DNA from 2 places in the Shewanella sp. N2AIL genome. Region 1 is predicted to be linked to the other one. Evidence: riboswitches for the same ligand, from Rfam matches in the RefSeq annotation. Region 1 holds a riboswitch; the other holds the start of a gene.
What was found. Region 1 has a riboswitch for cobalamin ahead of MO387_RS13685 (TonB-dependent receptor). Riboswitches for the same ligand answer to the same signal wherever they lie in the genome.

Region 1 (7,718 bases):
GCATTCACTCGCTTATCAGCATTTGTTTGATTTTGAAGTGAAGTTAGTGGTTGCTAAAGATCATCCTCTAGCAAAAGAAGCCTATGTCACCCCTAAGCAATTAGAACACTTGCCTATTATCAGTTATCCAGTACCACTGACGCGTTTAGACATCTATCGCCACTTTTTAGAACCCGCAGGCATAGAAGCGGGCGAGCAAAAAACCTGTGATTTAACCATGATGTTACTACAACGCATCGCCTGTAAAGACGGCATAGCCGCGCTGCCGAACTGGTCGATAAATGAAGGACATGGCCTAAGCCTTACCACAGTGAAGCTTGGGCAAGAAGGCTTGAAACGCCCTTTGTTTGGCGCCTATCGCCGCCATAGCGCCAACTCAGCCTTGATCCAAAATTGGTTACAACTAGTGGCGAGTGAAGGTTTATCTCGCCAGCAGAAGACAAATTAATGCCGGTAAAATCTAATATAGAAGCCTGCGAATGCAGGCTTTTTTTATTGAATTAAATGGTTATTTTATTCGTTCAAACCGTTGCATCTAAATATTACAGCGGATTCATCAATAGACCACGCATAGACAATACGCGGCGCAGGATTAAACCAGGGGAATTCGAATTACGGGTCTGACGCAAATTATGGGCAATCATAAACTCTTGACGTAAGTCCTGATCTAAATCTAACGCTTCGAATGATTCTATCGTCAATGTCTGCTGTTGATTATCAATCAATGACTTAATTACGCTTAAAGGGAATGATTGTTCGGCATTAGCATTTAAATACGCAAAGGCCGTGAGCGCGATAATTTGGCCGAACACACTGAACAGAGCTAAGGTTTGTACTTCGTCAGCATCAACCTCGACGCCTTCCATATCCGCTAAACTGTCCACCGCATCCGTTGCAATATCTTCAGTCAACTTCCAATAACCTTGGACCAACTTTTTATAGGGCTGTGGCAGCTCATCGAGACGCTCTTGCAGATAAAACGTAAAGGCATAGCGATAGATATTCACTTGACCTAAGCGGACTAAAGCTTCTTTCAAGGAGCGAGTCTTAGGGTTAATCACCCCTGATGCCTGTGCGGAATTGCTGCGCATTAGCATGTGCGCCGCCAATGCGGGGTCACTCGAGATGATGTCGATCACGTTACGAATGTCGCCTTCAGCAAGGATCGCTTTTTTGAGTGGAATTAAAATCCCTCGCCGGCCAATCACTTGCTCTTCATTCGCTATGATAGCTCTAACTTGAGTAAAAACCTGTTGCTCAAGATCAGTCATAAGACACTTTGCACCTGTTTATTAACAATAAGATGATTCGGTTACTCTTCACATCATACCCAAAATTTAAAGAATTTCAGTACTAAGTCGCACAATAGCCTAACGAAAAGAATAAAAAATGACTACCTTATATGTAACATCAAATGGTGAAGCAAATAAGGTGCTGGAGGTGGAGATATAATCCCATGTTTTAAAACAATTTTAACATTTCCATTCTTCAAGTCGTCACGAGCCAGTCCGTCTAATAATTTATCTCTATTTCTACAACGAGGGTAAGCGACACCCATTCGCATTTCATTGCAATATGCCTCTCACTTACAATGACCAATTCAACATCAGTGTTGAAGCATAGCATTCCCGCTACATAGTCGACTTTTAGCTCATTACTACTCATCAGCCAGATGTCACAGTTTTAGCTGCACTTCTTCTGTCATGGGCATCATTTAGTATCAAGAGCTCGTGAATCTTGCCAATATAAGGTGACACAATCAAAGGGGGTACAATTCAGCTTCAAACTGATATCAAAGTGGAAATGCCTTCGTTTGAAATTAGCAAACAAACAATCCATTTGAAAAGAAAAATCAACTTAAGTATCATGGTCAAAACGTAGAGTTTTTTGCTCAAAGCACGGAAATAGTAAGCAGTTTTGACTGTTTCAGATAAAATATCGGAGAGAAACGTGAGATACAGTAAATTTACCATTGCTTTGTTGTGCTTGTGTGCAAGTAACTCGTACGCCTTAGAGTTGATAACAGCAACTGAAAACCAAACAGTAAACCAAATCGAACAAAAGTTTGATATTGATAACTTGTTAATATCTATAAATGATCGTTTATCTAATCATAAGAAAAGTGAATATGATTATGAATCACTATTAACAAACATCAAAAACGAGAAAGATAATTATAACAAGGCAATATTGGCATTACCCAATGCTATTTTAACAGAAAGTGACCCGAGCAATTACTTCAAAGGAATCGAAACCTTAGTAAAAAACATTGATTCACTTGAAAAGAAATCAGTCGATGACGAAATTAAAAATAAAGAAAACTATCAAGATATATTAAAACAATACGAAGTTGTTAATAGTCAACGCACTCAAAGAAGTACACAGCTTTTTGCATTGAAAAAAGAAATTGTTAATCGTATTATTGCTGAGTTATCTAGTTCTGATAGTGTTAAGTCAGTTGACCTAGAAAGCTCCATGACCTGTTCTAAATTTCAATCTATAAATGATTGTTTAAAAGATACCGAAAAATATACAGTTAAGAACACGATTAATTCAGATCCATTCCTTAGTGATAAAAGTGTGCTGCTATCATACAAGGTTATTGATGCAAGTATGAATATGAATGGAGAACTGCATTATAGAGTTAACATGACGTTTAAGCCGTCATATAACAACAAAATAGAATCATTACTCAATGAAAAACTGGGCCTTAAGTCCACGGTGATTACCCTTACGAGCAACGTTGATGCAGACTGGTATGTCGATGGTGCAAAGGTTGGTACAGGTAAGAAAATTTATCCCGAAGTTACCTTAGGTAAGCATGGTATTGTCGCATCATACAAAACCATGAAAAAATCAACCATTGAAACAGTAGAAACCAATGCTGTTTTTAACTATAAATTTGGCAAGATAGAAGACAAACCCGCTACTGACAATGAAGAGATTAAAAGTATAGCGAATAAGTCAGCTGCAGAGGAGACCAAGTCTAAACAGACTAAGCCTAAATTAACTATGTATGCAAAAAAAGAAGACAACACATCGAAAGAAGTTAATAATAAAAATGAGATGTCTGCCGATAATAATGATAAAAATAGCTATGAATATTATCTTGGTATTAAACCGCTAAATAAAGAAGAACAAGATAAACAATTTAAGAATAGATAATAGCAAAAGCAGCCTTTATATTCATTTAAAGGCTGCAAAATAGCTTATATAATCAGATATTAAAAACGATAACCAAGGGTTAAACGAATATCACGGCCTCGACCAGAGTAATAACTATCACCCCAAAGGCCACCGTAATAACCTGCGCTAACATAGTCTTTATCGAATAGGTTATCGATACGCAGACTGGCAAGCCAAGCATCACGATTGTAGTTCAAGGCTAAATTACCAAGCACGTAACTAGATAACTTATCGCCTTCGTTACCGTTATTGCCTTCAATAAAACGATCACCCGTGTAGATAGCTTCGGCAAACACCTGGAAATGCTCAGCAAAATCCATGCTGACATAACCGCGCCCCGTGTGTTTTGCCACCCAAGATAGCTCTTTGCCATCATTGATACCGTCAGTAAATTCAGCATCGATATAGTTATACTCTAGCCCGAGCTGCAGCGCTTTAGTCACTTGCCAATCCCAATCGGCACTGGCGCCATAACGACGAGAAGCGTCAGCATTGACGTTCGCACCTTGGAAATCTCCTTTTGGAGGTGTCTCTGCGCTAGGATCGAACACGATTTCATCCTCTAAATCGAGGCGATACAGGTTCACTCGCAGGGTTTGGCTGGCAAGCGTCCAATCCCAACCCGCCTCATAGGAGCGGCCCGTCTGTGGCTTTAAGCCAAACACATCTTTAGGGGTATAAGCTTGCTCATCCACTTTCGCAAAACGGAAGTTTTCATCGCCACGTAGATAGAATCTGTGCTCCGTACTAGGACGGTAGTTTAGGCCAAACTCAAATGCTGTCGCATCTTCATCTAAATCGATACCATTAGGATAAACTTTGCGATCGACTAACTCGTCGGTCACCCGCGCATATCGCCCACCCACAACATAACTTAGGGTATGGCTTAATGGCACAGTGGCTTGTAAGTAAGCACTTTGTGTTTGCTGCACATTACTGCGCGCCATAGTGTCAAAATCAGCCTTACCACGGCTGATGTCTAAACCTGTGACTAGGTTTAGCTCACCTTGACGGGTACTGTAGTTAGCTAACGCTTTAGGACTAAACATCAACAGTGAGCGCGTGTTATGGCTGTTCGCCCCCCAATTAAAAGAAGACACTAAGGTATCGCTATAATCTAAATCCGCTGCTAAAGCCCAATTTTGATTAAGCTGATGCTGGTAACCCGTGCGCGCTGCAGTGGTCATCTCGTGAGAATATTGCTTATCGTTCCCAGAGTCACGTGGGTTGTCTTTAAATTGATCTTTTGTAAGCGAGCCAGGATTTTCACGGTCATCGTCGTAATAGCTGGTTTCAACGAAGAACGAGTCTGTGGCCGTTTTATATTGAATGCGGCCAAGAATAGAGCCGGTTTCGTTAGCATTATGTTTGCGATAGTTGTCACCTTGGTTGTAACTACCGGTGAAAAAGTAACGCCAATCTTTGTTGATCGCGCCAGACACATCACCGCGACCTTCATAGGTATCAAAGCTACCGCCAGATAACTGCACGCTGCCGCCAGTATTTTCAGGGGACTTAGTGACAATATTAATCACCCCACCCACGGCTTGATCACCATAAAGCACACCCGCACTACCCGATAAAATTTCGATGCGCTCGACTTGGTTAAGCGGAATGGCATTAAGACTAGGAGCTGCGATATCGATATTATTGAGGCGACGACCATCAAGTAAAATCAGCGTGTTATTCACAGCAGTGCTGGCACTAAAGCCACGCATCGCAAAACTAGTACCGATGTTATTATCCGAAATTTGAATACCACTTTGACCGCGTAAAACCTCAGTCACACTAGTGGCACCGCTCATTTCAATCGCCGCAGCGTCAATCACATTCACATTCGCGGCAATATTTAACGGGGTATTGTCAGAGCGGCCGATCACGACAAGATGCTCGTCGACTTTCGCTGTGCTGGTAGCGTCAGCCGCCATAGCGGGCGCGATAACGGAAAAACTGCAAAGGCTACCGATCAGCAGCGCGATTTTTGTTGGATTTGTTCCCATTTTACCTTTAACTCCTGCAAGGAAAACGGGGCATTAGCGCCACGATACTGTTCATTCAGTAAAAGATACTGACATTGACTATCGCATTTTGAGATCTGCCCACCGAAATCTCAAAAACACCTTTAGGGCCGGTCTCCGGACTTAGGCTATGTTAATCCGTAAAAATAGAATTAACGCGAGACTGACCTTTAACATTCTGACTATCGGGTTCTGTCTTGAACACACCAATCAAACGCGGTCTTCTCTCACCTTTTACCGTTGCGGGGGCAGTGCCAGAATTTCACTGGCTTCCCGATTATCTCGCGGCTTTCGCACGCAAGCACCTCAGAAGGTTGACTAAAAATTTGATTCATAGGGCACAGCCATCAATAAAACAGCGATACTCCCTTAAGGCTCAGCACATTATAGAGCCTGAGCGCGCGCATTATAGACGTCTATACGGATGAAAGTCCATCAAACTCAAGCGAACATCTACAGTCTACTTCAAGGAGAATGGGACTAAAGCGGAGATAAAATCTTGGCTATTATCTGCCTGCAGTGGTGGTTTATCGGCAGAAAAAACGGCACCTCGCATCGACTTATGCAGTAGATACAAATCTTTATTGCCACTGACAACCGTATAGTAGCCAATTTCCCCTTGAGGAGTTGAAGCATAGGCTTTGGGATTCACTTGCGTGACATTGTGGATATTGGGCATGGCTGTACAGCCTAAAATAGCCTTAAATCCCTCATGTCCATCAACTTCAGTGTCGCCGAGCTTCTGGTACACCACTTCGCCGTCACAGGTCGATTTATAGGTCTGGGCCATCGCATCTAAAAAACGCTCAGGGCTAATACTCTCGGCCATATCCTTAAAGCCCTGCACGCAAAATAGTGCACTCCACTGGGTTAATGCTTCCTGCTCAGGCACATATTCTGCCATAAACATGCCAGCTTGCTCCTCATGATAAGCCTGCTTCCAGCCCGCAGGCAGATTGAACCCTAATTGCTGACCAAATACCGGCAATACATGGGTATGAGCTGCGCCGCTTTCGCTCCGAGCTATATCTAATGTGGCTTGAACTGGCTCTGAGCCAATTAAGCTGCAGAGTAATAACACACTGGCACCTTGAAACAATCCAATAGGTGAACACAATGCTAATTTCATACTTATCATCCTTGTATCGCACTTATAATTAATACGACATCATGAAATTGAACAGAAAACACCCAGCATTCTAACGAAGAACCTTCGCTGAAAACAGTCAAAAAGTTATATTAACTGCCACTTTAAAAGAAATAATCACTATCACGACTTGAATAACAGGGAAATATCCCGTTTATCAGCACAATAGCGGCAAAGAGGTTAGTGCTATTCACTAAACAACCACATTTTCACTTCAGGTTTAGGCCTTTCCTGACTCAGAATCACCTGCCGTTGCTCTGGCGTTTCGCATTGGGCAACAGGGGTAAAATCCAGCGGCTTTATCACCAACGAATCGGCAGGCGGTAGCGGAGATTTAGCGAACATCTCGTTATTCATCGACCAAGAGACCCATTCCCCCTTTTCACTGATCCCGACATACCCCTCACCCGCCCTCGCTAACCAAGTTAATCGTGGAATACGCGCTATGAGCTTCTCAACATTGTCTAGGTTAGCCCTATAACCTACTGGCACGACTTTGCCGTCAGGACGGGTAAATACAAATGATGCCGAACCTGGGGTGATCTTGCTTCCCTCCTGCCAATACCGATTAAGAATATCTTGAGCATAGTGAAAACCATATAGATAGGCGTAGTCACTGTCATCGACCAGGATTTGCGGTACGGCATTGTCACGCAGCAACAAAAATCCCGTGCCAACACTGACAATACTGTTCACGCCTTTAATATCCGTTTGTTTGAGCCAATCGATACCACAGTTCGTTTCATTGCCCCAAAAGTGCGCCTCACCCGTTGGACTTAAGATTGCAAAAGCACAGCTATTTGACGTAATACTCGCGACATCCTGTAGCGCACTGCGAATAGGGTAAATATCGCTACTCTGCCCCCAAGTCACGACACTGCCATCCTTTTTCAAAGCGGCATAGGTCCCTTGGGTATACTCAACACGCACAACATCCATTAACTGCGGCAGCAGCTTTTTCATATTGGTTGAACGTTCAACTTGCCCCCAAATCACAGTGCTGCCGTCTTTTTTAAGAGCAGTAAAACTTCGTCCTTCAGCAAAAATATCCACGACATCAAACAGTTTATCCTGCACATGTTGGCTATTGCCGCCTTCGGGCCCATAACCCCAAGTGTGCACTTTTCCACTGGCATCGAGTGCGGCTACCGCCTCACGGTTGGCATAGAGTTTAGTGATGTTTGTCATACGGCTTTGCAGGGCTTTGTCGAGGCTCAGTTTCCCTGCTCGTCCCCAGTACACCACAGTGCCATCTTCACGCAGGGCGGCAAACCCCTCCTTTACAGGCACGACTTGTTTAACCTGTTTAAGCTCCGCAGTCACTTCGCGACTATCGCCGCCACTAAAGCTATTACCCCAAGTGACCA
Region 2 (7,718 bases), on a different contig from region 1:
ACTGGCCCGCGTTGACAATCCCCATGTCCATGCCGACTTTGATGGCGTGGTACAGGAATACCGCGTGAATCGCTTCGCGCACTGGGTTGTTACCGCGGAATGAGAACGACACGTTCGATACACCGCCCGAAATCATCGCGTGGGGCAGGGTGGCTTTAATCGCTTTAATGGCATCAATAAAATCGACGGCATAGTTGTCGTGTTCATCGATACCGGTGGCGATGGCGAAGATATTTGGGTCGAAGATGATGTCTTCTGGCGGAAAGCCGACCTTATCGACCAATACCCGATAGGCGCGGGTACAAATTTCGATTTTACGCGTCTTAGTGTCGGCCTGACCTTGCTCGTCGAATGCCATGATAATGGCCGCCGCGCCGTAGCGTTTTACTAAGGTGGCTTGCTCGATAAACTTGGCTTCGCCTTCTTTGAGGGAAATAGAGTTAACTATGCCCTTGCCTTGAATACATTTGAGGCCAGCTTCGATCACTTCCCATTTAGAGGAGTCGATCATAATAGGTACGCGGCTGATGTCGGGCTCAGAGGCAATCAAGTTTAAAAACTTGTGCATGATCTCTGCGCCATCGAGCATGCCTTCGTCCATGTTGATGTCGATGATTTGCGCGCCGCTTTCGACCTGCTCGCGGGCGACATCGAGCGCTTGCTCAAACTTGCCTTCTTTGATCAACTTTAAAAACTTGGCCGAACCTGTAACGTTGGTGCGCTCACCCACGTTAACGAACAGGGATTGGGCATCGATAGTCAGTGGTTCCAAACCTGCAAGGCGGCAGGCGACGGGGATATTTGGCAACACGCGCGGGTTATGTCTATCGACCGCTTCGCGAATAACGCGGATATGTTCAGGCGTACTACCACAACAACCACCGATAATATTGAGCATGCCTTCGCGCGCCCAATCTTCGATCACATTCGCCATGTCCTCTGGGGTTTCATCATAACCGCCAAACTCGTTTGGCAGGCCCGCGTTCGGATGCGCCGACACATAACATTCGGCGATACGCGATAATTCTTCGACGTACGGGCGCAGTTCTTTTGGTCCGAGCGCACAGTTAAGGCCGATAGATAAGGGCTTGATATGGCGAAGGGAATTATAAAAGGCTTCGGTGGTTTGGCCGGTAAGGGTACGGCCTGAGGCATCGGTAATGGTGCCCGAGATCATGATTGGCAATCTGTCTTTAGAATGCTGACCAAATAAGTCATCAAATACCGATTCAATCGCAAACAGTGCGGCTTTGGCATTTAAGGTATCGAATATAGTCTCGACCATAATGATATCTGCGCCGCCTTCAATCAGCGCCTTAGTGGATTCTCGGTAAGCGCTGACTAACTCATCGAAGCTGACGTTACGATAGCCTGGGTCGTTCACATCAGGGCTAATCGAACACGTACGGTTAGTGGGGCCTAACACACCGGCGACGTAGCGCGGAATGCCTGTGGCAGCAAACACTTCATCACAGGCTTCACGGGCGAGGCGCGCGCCTGTTAAGTTAATTTCGGCGGACAGCGACTGCATGTCGTAGTCGGCCATGGCAATAGTAGTAGCATTAAAGGTGTTGGTTTCAATGATGTCGGCACCGGCGTTTAAGTAGTCGGTGTGAATTTGTTTGATGATGTGGGGTTGCGACAACACCAATAAATCGTTGTTGCCTTTGACGTCAGTGTGCCAATCTTTAAAGCGTTCGCCGCGATAATCCTCTTCTTCGAGCTTGTGGTCTTGGATCATAGTGCCCATGGCACCGTCTAAGATTAGAATGCGCTCAGCAAGCTGTTTACGAATGTCTGCCAATATCTGGCCGGCTTTGGTAGAGGGTATCGTCATAAATAATTACCTTAAATACAGCTAAGTTAAGTCCAAGCATCGACCCTTGTTATGCTAAGTGCAGGGTAAAGCGTGTTGTGCAGTCCAGATATTGGCTCTCGTTATCGACCCTAGTGAGTGATCTAAATTAGCTAACTTAGTTAGGCTAAGTGCATTCCATTCTGCTCGGTCGACATGTTGACTACTCGTTTTAGTTATTTATCGTTAGAGTTTAGCTTTGGACATTTAAACGTATAGACGTCCATAATACGCGACTTATGATTGTCAGGGCAAGGTCAAAATTGACTGACGACAATTGAGTCTTATCACCATTTTTCACCCAGTTTAACGGCTCTTTTTTTAGGGCTAGTTGTAGAGCTAGTTGTTGGGCTAGGGCGTAATTGAGTATATAGGACGACGGGTCTAATGTGGGTTTTCAACAAAATTTGCCACGAGTGATAGACATAGGAATACGATGAAACAAGTTCGATTGTTATTGTTACGCCACGGCGAGTGTGAAGGCGGCACCATTTTACGCGGCCGTGTGGATGTGCCTTTAAGCGAAAAGGGCTGGCAGCAAATGTCGGCAGCGGTTGAGGCGCAGGCAAGTACCTGCAGCGCGATTTATAGTTCGACTTCACGCCGCTGCGGCGAATTTGCCCAAGCCTTTGCCGCCGAATTGCATTCGACAGCGGCATTGATATCTGAGTCAAGGCCATTGCAGGCGCAGTTTTTATCGGGTTTACAAGAAATCGACTTTGGCGATTGGGACGGTTGTCGACTCGATGAGCTGTATCAGCAAGAGGGCGAACGCTTAGCGGCCTATTGGCAAAACCCTTGGCAAACACCGCCGCCCAATGGTGAGACTATGGCAAGCTTCGAGTCGCGGGTGAATGGGGCCATTGACCAGATACTCGCCGCCGAGTTTGAACGATTGACAGTTGACTCACAAAACGCCGAGCTGGCTGTGGGAGCGGGCGTGGCTGCGTGTGAACTGGCTGCCAAAGTATGGGTCGTGACCCACGGCGGAGTGATCCGTCACTTAATGGCGCGCGCCCTTGGGGTTGAACGGGTGGTGGGATTTTACAGTCAACTCGATTTACCCGTGGCGGCCGTAGTGAGCATTAATGTGCTGCAAGATGAACACGGCGTTTGTTACTGGCGTTTAGATTGGCCGAGCGGGCGCTGCGAGTGATCCGCGTTGCCCTAAGGTGAAGATTTTTCTTGTCTTACCAGCGTGATTGTCGATTGCCTATTAAGGTAAATATAGGATAATGCTTTTTCCTGACGTCCCCTGACGCACGCGGCCTTGCAAGGCTGGTGGCAGTGTACCGGATGACGTCACAGAAATAGGTGTTGGGAGTTTTGAGTGGTGCGAGGGTGTTCTGTGGCAACTATTGCCGAGGCACGCTGCAAAGGCTTGAAATCAATCTCAACATAATAGGGAATCGGGGAGCTGCTCGTCAGTCAGCCCGAACTGTGCCCGCAACTGTGAGTGACTTTTTATATTGTTTTCAATACAAAAAGTGACGAGTCAGGAGACCTGCCTATTTCTGTTATCGCTGCGTGCAGCCTTAGTTCTCGAGCGGGTGACTCGAGGGAGCCGATGACAATGTGCACAACCTTTTTTAATTCAGGTTTGGACTCGCTAGGAGCACCACTTTGGTGAAACTCTCTGCCATCCAAACGAGCCATGCTTTGAATGACAGCGACACTCGCCCATCAGCTAGCCAGACGGCCGCGCTCGATGTCAGCCAGTTAAGCTGGTGTATCGATGGCAAAACCATTCTTTCCAATATTAACTTTGCGTTGCCAACGGGGCAGATGTTGGGTTTGATTGGGCCTAACGGTGCGGGTAAGTCTAGCTTGCTACGCTGTTTGTATCGGTTTGTTCGCCCGACTCAGGGCAAAATTACCCTGTTTGATCAAGATATTGAGCGCTTGTCGCCCAAGGCGTTTGCCTGCCGTGTCGCTGTAGTGCAGCAAGACACGCCGCACTATTTTGATTTAACCACAGAGCAATTGGTCAGCATGGGCTTAACGCCGCATAAGGGCATGTTCGATACCAATTCGAGCTGTGATGGCGAGCGCATCGCCAAGGCATTAGAGAAAGTCGGCCTGAGTCATAAGATGCATCAACAGTACGAGCACTTATCCGGCGGTGAAAAGCAGCGTGCCTTGATCGCCCGCGCCATAGTGCAGCAGCCACAACTGCTGATCCTCGATGAGCCAACCAACCACCTCGATGTGCGTTATCAAATTCAAATCCTCGAATTAGTGCGTAGCCTTGGCATCAGCGTGATTGCCTCTATTCACGATCTTAATTTAGCCAGCGCCCTGTGCGACAGTTTGTTGTTGATCCATAACGGTGAAGTCAGCGCTATGGGCACGCCAACTGAGGTATTAACCGAGGCGCGAATTGGCGATGTGTTCGGCGTTTGCGCTCAGGTGTCGACCCATCCACAACATAAAAAGCCCTTAATCAGCTACTTTTATGGCTACCATGATTCGACGCACAACATGGCTGAAACTTTGGCTGAGCGAGGCGAGGGCGGATGATTCAGGGAGTAAACAGCATTTCATCTCACATTTGGGGCGTATCGTGACACCTTTGACGAGACAACAACTGATGCTGGTCGCATTAGGCATAATCACTTTGATAACCCCCATTGCCGCCACGAGTTTTGGCGCAGCGAACATCAGTTTTATGGATGTTATCCAAGTGTTTATCAATAAAATGGCCAACCTCACTCAGGCCAATGGCATGACAGAGCGCATCGTGATGGAGCTCAGACTGCCGCGCATTTTACTGGCCTTTGTGGCGGGTGCGGGCTTGTCCTTGGCGGGTAGTGTGTTGCAAACCGTGACCCGCAATCCGCTGGCCGACCCTTATCTGTTTGGCATTAGCTCAGGCGCGTCCTTTGGCGCTGTGGTGATGTTGACGTTATTCACGGGCTCTGGATTTTTTGAGAATGCGGGTATGGCGGCGAACTCGGGGATTTTTAGTGGTTCGGGCGCCTTGTCTGGTTTGCTTTGGTTTAGCTTGCCCTTCGGCGCTTTTATTGGCGCCAGTTTGTCGGTACTGATAGTGCTGGCCTTGTCTGGCCTTGGGCTCAATAGCCAAGTGGAGCGCATGTTGCTCTCTGGCGTGGCGACCTCCTTTATGTTCGGCGCGTTAACGAGTCTGTTGTTGTATTTCGCCAGTCCGCAGGCGACGGCTTCTGTGCTGTTTTGGAGTTTAGGCAGTTTTGCCAAGGCCAGTTGGTCCTTATTAGTGCTGCCAACACTGGTGATTGGCGCGAGCTTGTTCATTATTTTAGGCATGAAACGGCAGATCATGGCGTTGCAAGCGGGGGATGAAACGGCGCATACCTTAGGGGTGAATGTGCCTAAGTTACGACTTAATATGTTGCTGCTCTGCTCCTTGATTACCGCGATTTTGGTTGCCACCTGTGGCGGTATTGGGTTTGTCGGTTTGATGATCCCCCACACAGTGCGCATGCTGTTTCCTGGTCGTCAGCCGATTATATTAACGGCGCTGGTGGGCGGATTATTTATGGTGTGGATTGATGTTCTGGCGCGCTGTTTGTTGGGCAATCAAGAGTTGCCCGTGGGTATTATCACGGCCGCCATAGGTAGCATGTTCTTTTTGCTGATTTTGCGTAAACGCAGAGTCATGGCGTAAGCACCTAGTCAGAACGTAATCCTAGAGTCATCTAGCAAGCGCAGACTGGCGAGATAATCAGCATTTTTGTTGATATCTGCCCCGCGATTGGAAATGCAAAATTGGACATGTTAGTCATAGACGCAGGATGCGTTGTGGTTATTTAAGATAATAAGTGGAGTGTGGATGTCTCAGTCAGCCGTGTCTTTTCAAATCAGCCCTGTGAGTAAAACGCAGGATCCGCTGATCCAGCAAAAAATTGATCTTAAGACTAAGCCGCCCGGCGCCTTAGGTCAGCTCGAATCCTTAGCCTTACAGATTGCCCGCGTGCAAGCGACTGATTCACAGCAAACGGATCAGCCACAAAATACTGTGCTGAAAATCGTTCATCCAACCATGTTAGTGTTTGCGGGTGATCATGGTATTGCCGCAGAAGGCGTGTCGATTGCCCCAAGCGAAGTGACGCGCCAAATGGTGCAAAACTTTGCCCATGGCGGCGCGGCGATTAATGTTTTTTGTCGGCAGGTGGGCTTTACACTCGAAGTGATCGATTGCGGTATTTTAACGCCAGTCGAAGGGGTTGAAGGCATTATCGATCAACGTCTTGGCGCTGGCACAGGGGCGATTCATTTAGAGCCCGCAATGGCGCTGGAAACCGTCGATAAAGGCTTTGCGATGGCGCGCGATTTGATTGAACGTCACCATCAAGCAGGTTGTAACTTAGTTGCCTTTGGCGAAATGGGCATAGGCAATACCTCAGCGGCGGCGGCCATTATGGCGGCGATCATGCAGCTCGATGTGATTGATTGTGTCGGCCGAGGCACGGGCATTAATAGCGAAACCTTAGAACGTAAATTGATGCTGATAGAGCTGGCGTTATTGCTCCATCAAAGTGCCTTAACTGGGCCAAAATCAGTGTTAGCTTGCCTAGGTGGCTTTGAAATTGTGCAGATGACGGGTGCGATGTTAGCCGCCGCCGAGCGTAAAATGCTGGTGGTTGTGGACGGTTTTATCGCGACAGCTGCGGCATTAGTCGCGGTGCAAATTGCCCCCAATGTGCGCGATTATTTGATTTTCGCCCACCAGTCAGACGAGCAAGGCCATCAGCGGATGTTAGAATTTTTGCAGGCGAAACCTTTATTATCACTCGGGCTGAGATTAGGTGAAGGTACGGGCGCAGCTCTGGCGTTGCCGCTTATTCAAGCCTCAGTAAATTTTTACAATCAAATGGCGAGTTTTAGTGATGCGGGGATTGAGGCTGTTGTATGATGTGCTCTGCTAAGTCGCTTATTTTACTTATTTTAAATAATAACTTTTTAGCCAACCGTTTTAATCTTAAACCTTGCAGCAAGTGTTAATTCACTAAGGATGCTTTATGTCAGAACGCGAAAGCTGGCACAAAGAGATAGATTTGTTTTTAGTTGCCATGGGCTATTTTACCCGTATTCCTATGCCTAAATGGGTCGAAGTCGATAGCGATAAGTTGAATAAGGCCAGCCGTTATTTCGGTCTCGTCGGTCTTTTGGTCGGCCTGTTAAGTGCCATTGTATTTTGGCTGACGCAGAACTGGCTCCCCGCCGGCGTCTCTGTGCTGTTAGCTATGTTGGTTGGCGTCTTGCTCACGGGCGGATTTCACGAGGATGGCCTAGCCGATACCTTCGACGGTTTTGGCGGTGGTTGGACGGCGGAAGACAAGCTACGGATCATGAAGGACTCGCGCCTTGGCAGTTATGGCGCGCTGGCGTTGATGTTGGCTCTGCTGCTGAAATGGCAGTTGTTAGTCGAGTTGGCGCTGTACGATCCTGTGGTGGCGGGCTCGGCGCTTATCGTTGCCCACACAGTGAGTCGTGTGGTATCAGCCAGTATCATCTTTAGTGAAAAATATGTCCGCGATGACGAGACCAGTAAGTCTAAGCCGCTATCGCAACATCAAGGCATTAATGAGCTGCTTATCCTGATCGCCAGTGGCGTATTAGTGTTGTTATTCCTCAAGGGGTTAGCGGCATTGTCATTGCTATTGGTGATGATAGGACTGCGCCGTTTGATCATAGTGATATTTAGACGCCAGATTGGCGGTTACACGGGGGATACCTTAGGCGCGGCGCAGCAAATATCTGAAATTGTGTGTTATTTTGTATTGCTCGTTGTAGGTAACATATTGTGATCCACCTCGTCCTAGGCGGCGCCCGTAGCGGTAAGAGTCGCTACGGTGAAGCCTTAGTGCGCCAGTACACTGCG

Region 2: linked by a shared signal. The riboswitch ahead of MO387_RS19150 (ABC transporter ATP-binding protein) and the one ahead of MO387_RS13685 (TonB-dependent receptor) in region 1 are both predicted to bind cobalamin.

Annotation. Positions count from the first base shown of each region.
Region 1 is NZ_JALBYT010000022.1:18,581-26,298, reverse strand. It holds gene MO387_RS13700 (LysR family transcriptional regulator) at 1-448, shown strand, start outside; gene MO387_RS13695 (HDOD domain-containing protein) at 543-1,271, opposite strand; gene MO387_RS13690 (hypothetical protein) at 1,951-3,165, shown strand; gene MO387_RS13685 (TonB-dependent receptor) at 3,225-5,186, opposite strand; cobalamin riboswitch at 5,295-5,528, opposite strand; gene MO387_RS13680 (hypothetical protein) at 5,665-6,333, opposite strand; gene MO387_RS13675 (hypothetical protein) at 6,538-7,718, opposite strand, start outside.
Region 2 is NZ_JALBYT010000043.1:2,590-10,307, forward strand. It holds gene metH (methionine synthase) at 1-1,837, opposite strand, end outside; gene MO387_RS19145 (histidine phosphatase family protein) at 2,292-3,011, shown strand; cobalamin riboswitch at 3,216-3,382, shown strand; gene MO387_RS19150 (ABC transporter ATP-binding protein) at 3,482-4,375, shown strand; gene MO387_RS19155 (iron ABC transporter permease) at 4,446-5,501, shown strand; gene cobT (nicotinate-nucleotide--dimethylbenzimidazole phosphoribosyltransferase) at 5,667-6,749, shown strand; gene MO387_RS19165 (adenosylcobinamide-GDP ribazoletransferase) at 6,856-7,644, shown strand; gene cobU (bifunctional adenosylcobinamide kinase/adenosylcobinamide-phosphate guanylyltransferase) at 7,641-7,718, shown strand, end outside.